2 regions of the Streptomyces sp. NPDC050619 genome follow, and region 2 is predicted to be linked to the other one. Evidence: riboswitches for the same ligand, from Rfam matches in the RefSeq annotation. Region 2 holds a riboswitch; the other holds the start of a gene.
What was found. Region 2 has a riboswitch for thiamine pyrophosphate ahead of AB0I77_RS36740 (thiamine ABC transporter substrate-binding protein). Riboswitches for the same ligand answer to the same signal wherever they lie in the genome.

Region 1: it holds a riboswitch for thiamine pyrophosphate, as region 2 does, so the genes downstream of both, thiO (glycine oxidase ThiO) here and AB0I77_RS36740 (thiamine ABC transporter substrate-binding protein) in region 2, are expected to answer to the same signal.

What each region holds. Positions count from the first base shown of each region.
Region 1 covers NZ_JBFAIR010000024.1:126,311-131,446, forward strand. Annotated here, with positions in the region: gene metF (methylenetetrahydrofolate reductase [NAD(P)H]) at 29-952, opposite strand; gene thiE (thiamine phosphate synthase) at 1,070-1,726, opposite strand; gene AB0I77_RS33640 (Rv2175c family DNA-binding protein) at 1,840-2,205, opposite strand; gene AB0I77_RS33645 (FAD-dependent oxidoreductase) at 2,319-3,569, opposite strand; TPP riboswitch at 3,704-3,815, shown strand; gene thiO (glycine oxidase ThiO) at 3,813-5,006, shown strand; gene thiS (sulfur carrier protein ThiS) at 5,003-5,136, shown strand, end outside.
Region 2 covers NZ_JBFAIR010000028.1:146,232-151,367, forward strand. Annotated here, with positions in the region: gene AB0I77_RS36730 (helix-turn-helix domain-containing protein) at 1-315, shown strand, start outside; gene rlmN (23S rRNA (adenine(2503)-C(2))-methyltransferase RlmN) at 399-1,505, shown strand; TPP riboswitch at 1,530-1,635, shown strand; gene AB0I77_RS36740 (thiamine ABC transporter substrate-binding protein) at 1,713-2,792, shown strand; gene AB0I77_RS36745 (iron ABC transporter permease) at 2,789-4,432, shown strand; gene AB0I77_RS36750 (ABC transporter ATP-binding protein) at 4,433-5,136, shown strand, end outside.

The DNA of each region.
Region 1 (5,136 bases), on a different contig from region 2:
CAGTGTGTCGTATGGCGGTGCGGCCGGTCTAGGCCTGCGGGGGGTGGTGCAGGCCCAGGTTCTCGTAGATTTCCAGCGTCGCCGTGGAGTTGTTGAGCGTGATGAAGTGCAGTCCGGGCACTCCCTCGGCCAGCAGCCGCGCGCAGAACTCCGTGGCGAATTCGATGCCAATGGAGCGTACAGCCGCCGGATCGTCTTTGACTGTGAGGATCCGCTCTTTCAAGGCGGGCGGGAAGGCCGCGTTGGTGAGGGACGGCACCCGCGCCAGGGTCTTCGCGCTGGCGATCGGCATGACCTCGGGGATGATCGGGGTGTCGCAGCCGGCGTCCGCGACCCGGTCACGCAGCCGCAGATAGTCCTCCGGGTCGAAGAACATCTGCGTGATCGCGTAGTCCGCGCCCGCGCGGCACTTGTCCACGAAGTGGCGGACGTCGGTGTCCCAGTCGGCGGAACGCGGGTGCATCGCGGGGAAGGCCGCGACACCCACGCAGAAGTCACCTGACGTCTTGATGAGTTCGACCAGCTCGGACGCGTAGGCGAGGCCTCGCGGGTGCGGCACCCAGTCGCCCATCGGGTCGCCGGGCGGGTCGCCGCGCAGCGCCAGCATGTTGCGGATCCCGGCGTCGGCGTACTGGCCGATGATGTTGCGCAGGTCGGCGACCGAGTGGTCGACGGCCGTCAGGTGGGCGATGGGCGTGAGCGTGGTGTCGGAGGCGATCGCCTCGGTCGCCTTGACCGTGCCCGCGCGGGTGGAACCGCCCGCGCCGTAGGTCACGGAGACGAAGTCGGGTGCCACGGCCTCGACCCGGCGCAGCGCGTTCCAGAGGTTCCGCTCGCCCTTCGGGGTCTTCGGGGCGTAGAACTCGAAGGAATACGTCGTTTTGCCGGTCGCGAGCATGTCACGCACGGTGCGGGCATGGTCAGACCTGGTGGATGCGGTGCCGAGGGCCATACCCGCAGGTTAGTCAGGGGTGGGCGGTCCCCCAACCAGATCACGGAAGTTTGCCCGATTTGTCTATTTATTGTCCACCGTTCGGACACCTTCGCAGGCCGAAAGCTGTGACGGACGTCACGCCTGCCGCAGCCTTTTGGCGAACTCCGCGGCGGCCGCGCCCGGGTCGTCCGCCTCGGTGATCGCCCGGACGACCACGACCCGGCGGGCGCCCGCCTCCAGCACCTCGTCGAGGTTGCCGAGGTCGATGCCGCCGATGGCGAACCAGGGGCGGTCGGCGCCGAGGCCCGCGGCGTACCGGACCAGATCCAGGCCGGGAGCATGGCGGCCGGGCTTGGTCGGGGTGGGCCAGCAGGGTCCGGTGCAGAAGTAGTCCACGCCCTCCTGGACGGCGGCCGCGGCGGCCTCCGGCTCGGCGTGGGTGGAGCGGCCTATGAGGACGTCGTCCCCGAGGATCGCGCGGGCCGCGGGGACCGGGAGGTCGCCCTGGCCGAGGTGCAGGACGGCGGAGCCGGCGGCATGTGCGACGTCCGCCCGGTCGTTGACCGCGAGGAGCTTGCCGTGCCGGGCGCAGGCATCGGCGAAGACCTCTAGGTGCTCCAGCTCCTGAGCCGCCTCCATGCCCTTGTCGCGCAACTGCACGATGTCGACACCGCCGGCCAGGACGGCGTCCAGGAACTCGGCGAGGTCGCCCTTGCTCCGCCGGGCGTCCGTGCAGAGGTAGACGCGGGCGTCGGCGAGCCGGGCGCGTGTGGTGGCGGCGGTGTCGGGCATGCGTGTGGCTCCCCGTTGCGGTGTGGTGTCGGTGGCGTACGGGCCGCGGTTGGCCGTGCTCGGCCGGGGCCGTGGCCCTGAGGGTCGCGGCCCGTACGCCGGTGCTGTTCAGCTCAGACGGCGAGCGCCTGGGCGCGGCGCTTCACCTCCGTGCCGCGATTCTCGCTCAGAGCCTGTGCGGGGGTGCCGGGCAGGCTCGGGTCGGGGGTGAAGAGCCACTCCAGCATCTCCGCGTCCGTGAAGCCGTCGTCCCGCAGGAGCGTCAGGGTCCCGGACAGGCCCTTGACGACCTTGTCCCCGTCGATGAAGGCGGCGGGGACGTGCAGCGCGCGGTTCTCGCCACGGCGTACGGCGATGAGCTGGCCGTCCTTGACCAACTGCCGCACACGCGTCACCTCGACGCCGAACTGTTCGGCGATGTCGGGGAGGGTGAGCCAGGCGGGGACGAGAGCATCGATTTTTGCGTCAATCTCGGTCACGGGACAAGCCTGCCATCCCGGACTGACAGTCGGAAGTCAGCGCCGTCCGACCTGGGACGACACACCGCCGTCCGAGGCCGCCGCCACGGAAACGGAACAACGGAACAGCGGAACTACGCCGTCGCCGTCTTCAGCGGCCGCGCCGGGTCGACCAGCAGCTCCGGATCCATCGGTGTGCCCGCCTCGATCAGCCGCCGGCCCTGGGCCAGGTCCCGGGGGCGCCCCACCGCGAGCAGGGCGACCAGACGGTTCTCACGCAGCCAGCAGACCGTCCAGGCCGGGCCGGACGGCTCGCCGCGCCACAGGGTCGTGTCGGCGGACGCGTGGTGGCCGGCGTACTGGACGAAGCGGCCGAACTGCTCGGACCAGAAGTACGGGACCGGGTCGTAGACCGCCGGCGCCTCGCCGATGGCCTCGCCGATGATGTTCGCGGCCACCGTCCGGGGGCCCTGGAGGGCGTTGTCCCAGTGGTGCACCAGCAGCCGCTCGCCATACCTTCCCGAAGGGAACGAGGCGCAGTCGCCGACCGCGTAGACGTCCGGCGCGGAGGTGCGCAGGCGGTCGTCGGCGACGACCTCGCCGTGCGCGCCGAGGGCGATGCCGGAGCCGGCCAGCCAGGCCGTGGCGGGCCGGGCGCCGATGCCGACCACGACGGCGTCCGCGGGCAGCCGGGAGCCGTCGTCCAGCAGCACGGCCCCGGGTTCGACGCGCTCCACGCGCGCGTGCGTACGCAGCACGGCACCCGCGTCGGCGTACCAGGCGGCCATCGGCGCGGCCACCTCGGCGGGCAGCGCGCCCGCCAGCGGCCGGTCCGCGGCCTCGACGACGGTCACCGCGCAGCCGGCCTCGCGGGCGGCCGTCGCGAACTCCGCGCCGATCCAGCCCGCGCCGACGACCACGATGTCGTGCTGCCGGGCGAGCACCGGGCGCAGCCGTTCGGCGTCGTCCAGGGTGCGCAGCAGATGGACACCGGGGACGCCTTCCGCGCCCGGCAGCCGGATCGGTTCGGCACCGGTGGCGAGGACCAGGACGTCGTACGGCACGGGCCCCTCGGCGGTGTCCAGCTCGTGCTCGCCGGGGCGCACGCCCAGCACCTCGTACCCGAGCCGCAGTTCGATGCCGAGCGCCTCGAAGTCCACGTCGAAGGCGGAGCCCTCGGCCTTGCCCAGCAGCACCGCCTTCGACAGGGGCGGCCGGTCGTACGGCTGATGGGGCTCCGCGCCGACCAGCGTCACGGTCCCGGTGAAGCCCTGTTCCCGCAGGGCGACCGCGGTCTGCACCCCGGCCATGCCCGCGCCCACGACGACGACACGCCGTGGCGTGGAGTCTCCCGGTTCCTGCCGTTCCTGCGTCTGCTCGCTCACCTGATCACCATAGCCAGCTGATGATCCGTCAGTCTGCGGCCGGGCTCAGTGACCTGTTCCACACCACGTGCCCCGCCGGTATGACGACAGGCTCCCTTACAGAGGTGCGGAACCAAGAGTTAGGGTGGCCGACGTAGAGCACTCGCGGGAGCCCGGACGGACCGGGCTGAGAGGGAGGCTGGCGGCCTCCGACCGTACGAACCTGATCCGGGTCATGCCGGCGAAGGGAGGGGCTGGACGCCCATGTCGCATACGCCCGAGTCATCAGGCAGCCCAGACACGTCAGGCACGTCAGACGTCCTTGTCATCGGGGGCGGAATCATCGGCCTGGTCACGGCTTGGCGGGCCGCGCAGCGCGGGTTCGGCACGGCCGTGGTGGACCCCGAACCGGGCGGCGGGGCCGCCCAGGTGGCGGCCGGGATGCTGGCCGCCGTCACGGAACTGCACTACGGCGAGCAGACCCTGCTCGGCCTGAATCTCGCCTCGGCCCGCCGCTATCCGGACTTCGCGGCCGAGCTCACCGAACTCACCGGTCACGACCTCGGCTACCGCCGGTGCGGCACGCTCGCGGTCGCGCTGGACGCCGACGACCGTGCCCATCTGCGTGAACTGCACGCGTTGCAGCGGCAGTCGGGCCTGGAGTCGGAGTGGCTGTCCGGGCGGGAGTGCCGGCGCCTGGAGCCCATGCTCGCGCCGGGCGTGCGCGGCGGGCTCCGCGTCGACGGGGACCACCAGATCGACCCGAGGCGGCTGGCTCGCGCGCTCGTGGCCGCCTGCGAGCGGGCGGGCGTGGTCTTCCACCGGTCGTGGGCCGAGCGGCTGTCCGTCGTACGGGAGCGAGCGGCCGGCGTCGTCACGCGCGAGGGCGCCGCCCTGGGCGCCGGGCAGGTGGTGCTGGCCGGGGGCAGCCTCAGCGGGCGGCTCGCGGGTGTCCCGGAGGACGTACTGCCGCCCGTACGGCCCGTGAAGGGACAGGTGCTGCGGCTGACCGTGCCGCAGCGGTACGCGCCGTTCCTGAGCCGGACCGTGCGCGCCGTGGTGCGTGGCAGCCACGTCTACCTGGTGCCCCGGGAGAACGGCGAGCTCGTCGTCGGCGCGACCAGTGAGGAGCTGGGCTGGGACACAACGGTGACCGCGGGCGGCGTGTACGAGCTGCTGCGGGACGCCCATGAGCTGGTCCCCGGGATCACGGAACTGCCCCTGACGGAGACCCGGGCCGGTCTGCGCCCCGGTTCCCCCGACAACGCGCCGCTGCTCGGCCCGACCGAGCTGGACGGCCTGCTGCTGGCCACCGGGCACTACCGCAACGGCGTGCTGCTCACGCCGGTCACAGGCGACGCCATGGCGCACGCCCTGACCACCGGTGACCTCCCGGAGGAGGCCCGCCCCTTCACACCCAAGCGCTTCAGTACCGCCCTCACGGAGCAACCCGTATGAACATCTCGGTCAACGGCGAGCGCCAGGAGGTCTCCCCCGGCACCGCCCTCGACACGCTCGTCAACTCCCTCACCGCGGCGCCCTCCGGGGTGGCCGCCGCGCTCAACGAAACCGTCGTCCCGCGCGCGCA
Region 2 (5,136 bases):
CGGGAGATCTTCTCCGACGTCGCCAACAAGTGGGCGCTCCTGATCATCGAGACTCTCGGTGAACGCACGCTGCGCTTCAGTGAGTTGCGCAACGAGATCGAGGGCATCAGCCACAAGATGCTCACCCAGAACCTGCGCATGCTGGAGCGCAACGGCTTGGTCGAGCGCACCGTGCACCCCACGGTGCCGCCCCGGGTCGAGTACATCCTCACCGAGCCGGGCCAGGGCCTGCGCGCAACGGTCGATGGAATGTGCGACTGGACCCATACCTACCTCGGTCACATAGAGGCTGCCCGCCGCCGCTTCGAGGCCTGACGCCGACAGCACGCTCCTGCGTGGATGCACGGACAGGCTCGGCCCGCAGGGCACACCGAGCGATCTGCGACACTGGGAGGGTTATGCCTGCACCCGGAGAACTCACTTTCGTCGCCCCCCGCGGAGCCAAGAAGCCGCCGCGGCACCTTGCCGATCTCACCCCCGGTGAGCGCAAGGACACCGTCGCCGCGATCGGCGAGAAGCCGTTTCGCGCCAAGCAGCTGTCGCAGCACTACTTCGCGCGGTACGCGCATGATCCGGAGCAGTGGACCGACATCCCGGCCGGCTCGCGGCAGAAGCTTCAGGAGGCGCTGCTTCCCGAGCTGATGACCGTCGTGCGGCATCTGTCGACCGACGCGGACACCACACGCAAGACGCTGTGGCGGTTGTTCGACGGGACGCTCGTCGAGTCGGTGCTCATGCGCTACCCGGACCGGGTGACCATGTGCATCAGCTCCCAGGCGGGATGCGGGATGAACTGCCCGTTCTGTGCCACCGGCCAGGCGGGCCTGGACAGGAACCTGTCCACCGCCGAGATCGTGCACCAGATCGTGGACGGTATGCGGGCCCTGAGGGACGGCGAGATTCCCGGCGGTCCGGCGCGGCTGAGCAATATCGTCTTCATGGGCATGGGCGAGCCCCTCGCCAACTACAACCGGGTCGTCGGTGCCATCCGGCGGCTCACCGACCCCGAGCCCGACGGACTGGGGCTCTCGCAGCGCGGGATCACCGTCTCGACGGTCGGACTCGTCCCGGCGATCAACCGCTTCACCGACGAGGGCTTCAAGTGCCGGCTCGCCATCTCGCTGCACGCCCCCGACGACGAGCTGCGCGACACCCTCGTCCCCGTGAACACGCGGTGGAAGGTGCGCGAGGTCCTGGACGCGGGCTTCGCGTACACGGAGCGGTCCGGGCGCCGGCTGTCCATCGAGTACGCGCTGATCCGGGACATCAACGACCAGGCATGGCGGGGCGACCGGCTCGGGCGGCTGCTCAGGGGCAAGCCCGTGCACGTCAACCTGATCCCGCTGAACCCGACGCCGGGGTCGAAGTGGACCGCCTCCCGTCCCGAGGACGAGAAGGCGTTCGTCGAGGCCATCGCGGCCCATGGTGTGCCGGTCACGGTCCGGGACACCCGTGGACAGGAGATCGACGGGGCGTGCGGTCAGCTCGCCGCGACCGAGCGGTAGTGTGGCCCGCGTAAGTACATATTCATATTCCGACAGGGGAGCGCCACAGCGCTGAGAGTGCGGGACAGACCGCAGACCCTCTGAACCTTGCCCAGGTCATTCTGGGTAGGAAGTTCGGTCATCACTCAAGCTGTTGTGCCCTGCCCGGGAACCGTCTCAGGTCCCGGGCAGGGCAGCGTCTCTTCCTGGTCAGCCAGGAGGAAATCGGTGAGCACCACCAAGAAGCTCGCGGCCGTGGCCGTCGGCCTGGGCTGCGCTGTCACGCTGTCGGCGTGCGGATCGTCCGACAGCGGGAGCGGCGGCGGCTCCAAGACCGTGACCCTCGTCAGCCACGACTCGTGGGTCGTGTCGAAGAGCGTCCTCGCCGACTTCGAGAAGAAGTCCGGCTACAAGGTCAGGGTCCTCAAGGACGGCGACGCCGGGCAGGCAGTCAACAAGGCCATCCTCACCAAGGACAACCCGCAGGGCGACGTCTTCTTCGGCGTCGACAACACCCTGCTGTCACGGGCGCTCGACAACGGGCTGTTCCAGTCGTACGAGGCGAAGGGCTCCGACCAGGTCGAGCCGGAGTACCGCGTCGACGAGGACAAGCACCGGGTCACGCCCATCGACACCGGCGACATCTGCGTCAACTACGACAAGGCGTACTTCAGCAAGCACAAGCTGACCCCGCCGGCCTCCTTCGACGACCTGGTCAAGCCCGCGTACAAGAACCTCCTCGTCACCGAGAACGCCTCCACCTCCTCGCCCGGGCTCGGCTTCCTGCTCGGCACCGCGGCCAAGTACGGCGGCGACGGATGGTCGGACTACTGGACAAAGCTCAAGGCCAACGGCGTGAAGGTCGTCGACGGCTGGGAGCAGGCCTACAACGAGGAGTTCTCCGGCTCCTCCGCCGGCAAGAAGGCGGGCGCCGACCGGCCGCTCGTCGTCTCCTACGCCTCCTCGCCGCCCGCCGAGGTGATCTACGCCGACCCGAAGCCGACGACCGCGCCGACGGGCGTCGCCGCCGGCACCTGCTTCCGCCAGGTCGAGTACGCGGGCCTGCTGAGCAACGCCGCCAACGCCAAGGGCGGCAAGGAGTTCCTCGACTTCCTGCTCACCAAGGAGTTCCAGGAGGACATGCCGCTCAACATGTTCGTCTACCCGGTGCGGGAGGGCGCCCAGGTGCCGGCCGAGTTCGCGAAGTACGGGCCGCAGGCCAAGGATCCCGAGACCATGGACCCGGCCAGGATCGCCGACCACCGTGACCAGTGGGTCAAGTCGTGGACCTCGCTCGTACTGAAGTGACCCCGCGCTTCAAGGGGAACGCGGCGCGGCTCGGGCTCATCGCCGTGCCCGTCGCGTTCTTCGCGGTGTTCTTCGCCTACCCCGTCGCCGCGATCGTCGCGCGCGGTCTGAAGGTCGACGGGACCTGGCAGCTCGGGCGGATCGCGGACGTACTGACGCAGTCCGACATCCGGCACGTCCTGTGGTTCACCACCTGGCAGGCACTCGCCTCCACCGCGCTCACCCTGCTGGTCGCCCTGCCCGGCGCGTATGTCTTCGCCCGCTTCGCCTTCCCCGGCAAGCAGATCCTGCGGGCCGTCGTCACCGTGCCCTTCGTGCTGCCGACGGTCGTCGTCGGTACGGCGTTCCTGGCGCTCGTCGGCCGCGGCGGGCTTCTGGACGAGCTGTGGGGCGTACGGCTGGACACCACCGTGTGGGCGATCCTGCTCGCGCACGTCTTCTTCAACTACGCGGTGGTGATACGGACGGTCGGCGGGCTCTGGGCGCAGCTCGACCCGCGCCAGGAGGAGGCCGCGCGGATGCTCGGCGCGTCCGCATTGAAAGCCTGGCGGAAGGTCACCCTGCCAGCGCTCGGCCCCGCCGTGGCCGCCGCCGCGCTGATGGTCTTCCTGTTCACCTTCACGTCCTTCGGCGTGGTGCAGATCCTCGGCGGGCCGACCTTCTCGACCCTCGAAGTGGAGATCTACCGGCAGACCTCGGAGATCTTCGATCTGTCCACGGCCGCCGTGCTGACGCTGATCCAGTTCGTCGCGGTGGGCGCGGTCCTCGCCGTGCACGCGTGGACCGTACGGCGCCGGGAGACCGCCCTGAAGCTGGTGGACGCGTCCGCGACCGCGCGCCGGCCGCGCGGGGCCGGGCAGTGGGCGCTGCTGACCGGCGTCCTGGTCACCATCGCCGTACTCCTGCTGCTGCCGCTCGCCGTGCTGGTGCAGCGGTCCCTCGACGCGCCCGACTTCGCCTACTACCGGGCGCTGACCGGTGACGACAGCGGGATCTTCCTCGTCCCGCCGATCGAGGCGATCGGCAATTCACTGCAGTACGCCGCCACCGCCACCGCCATCGCCGTGGCGATCGGCGCTCTCGCCGCGGCCGCGCTGACGCGGCGGGACGCGGGCCGGTTCGTGCGCGGCTTCGACGCGCTGCTGATGCTGCCGCTGGGCGTGTCCGCGGTGACCGTCGGATTCGGCTTCCTGATCGCCCTCGACGAGCCGCCGCTCGACCTCAGGTCCTCCTGGATCCTGGTGCCGCTGGCCCAGGCGCTGGTCGGCGTCCCCTTCGTCGTCCGGACCATGCTGCCGGTGCTGCGGGCGGTGGACGTGCGGCTGCGGGAGGCGGCGGCGGTGCTCGGGGCGTCGCCGTGGCGGGTGTGGCGTGAGGTCGATCTGCCGATGGTGCGGCGGGCGTTGCTGGTGGCGGCGGGGTTCGCCTTCGCGGTGTCGCTCGGTGAGTTCGGGGCGACGGTGTTCATCGCGCGGCCGGACAATCCCACGCTGCCGGTCGCCGTGGCGCGGCTGCTCGGGCGGCCCGGTGCCCTCAACTACGGCCAGGCGATGGCCCTTTCGACGATTCTGATGGTGGTGTGCGCGGTGGCGCTCCTGGTGCTTGAGCGGCTGCGCACCGACCGGACCGGGGAGTTCTAGATGCTGCTGAGCCTTGAGGACGCGACCGTACGGTTCGGCGGGCGGAACGGGCGGAACGGGCGGAACGGGCGGAACGGGCGGGCCGGGCAGTCCGCGCTGGACGGGGTCGGCCTCGATGTCGCCGAGCACGAGATCGTGTGCGTGCTCGGGCCCAGCGGCAGCGGCAAGTCGACGCTGCTGCGGGCGGTGGCCGGACTCCAACCCCTCGATGGTGGACGGGTGTTGCTCGACGGGAGCGACCAGGCCGGCGTGCCCGCGCACAAGCGTGGGATCGGGCTGATGTTCCAGGACCATCAGCTCTTCCCGCAGCGGGACGTGGCCGGGAACGTCGCCTTTGGGCTGCGGATGCACGGCGCGTCGAAGGCACAACAGGACGAGCGGGTTCAGGAGTTGCTGGAGCTGGTCGGGCTTCCGGGCGCCGGGCGCCGGGCGGTCGCGGCGCTCTCCGGAGGTGAGCAGCAGCGGGTGGCGCTCGCCCGTGCCCTGGCTCCCCGTCCCCGGCTGCTGATGCTCGACGAGCCGCTCGGCCAGCTGGACCGCTCGCTGCGGGAGCGGCTCGTCGTCGAACTGCGGGAACTCTTCGGCCGGTTGGGCACCACCGTGCTCGCCGTGACGCACGACCAGGGCGAGGCCTTCGCGCTCGCCGACCGGGTCGTGGTGATGCGGGACGGGCGGATCGCCCAGTCCGGTACACCTCTTGAGGT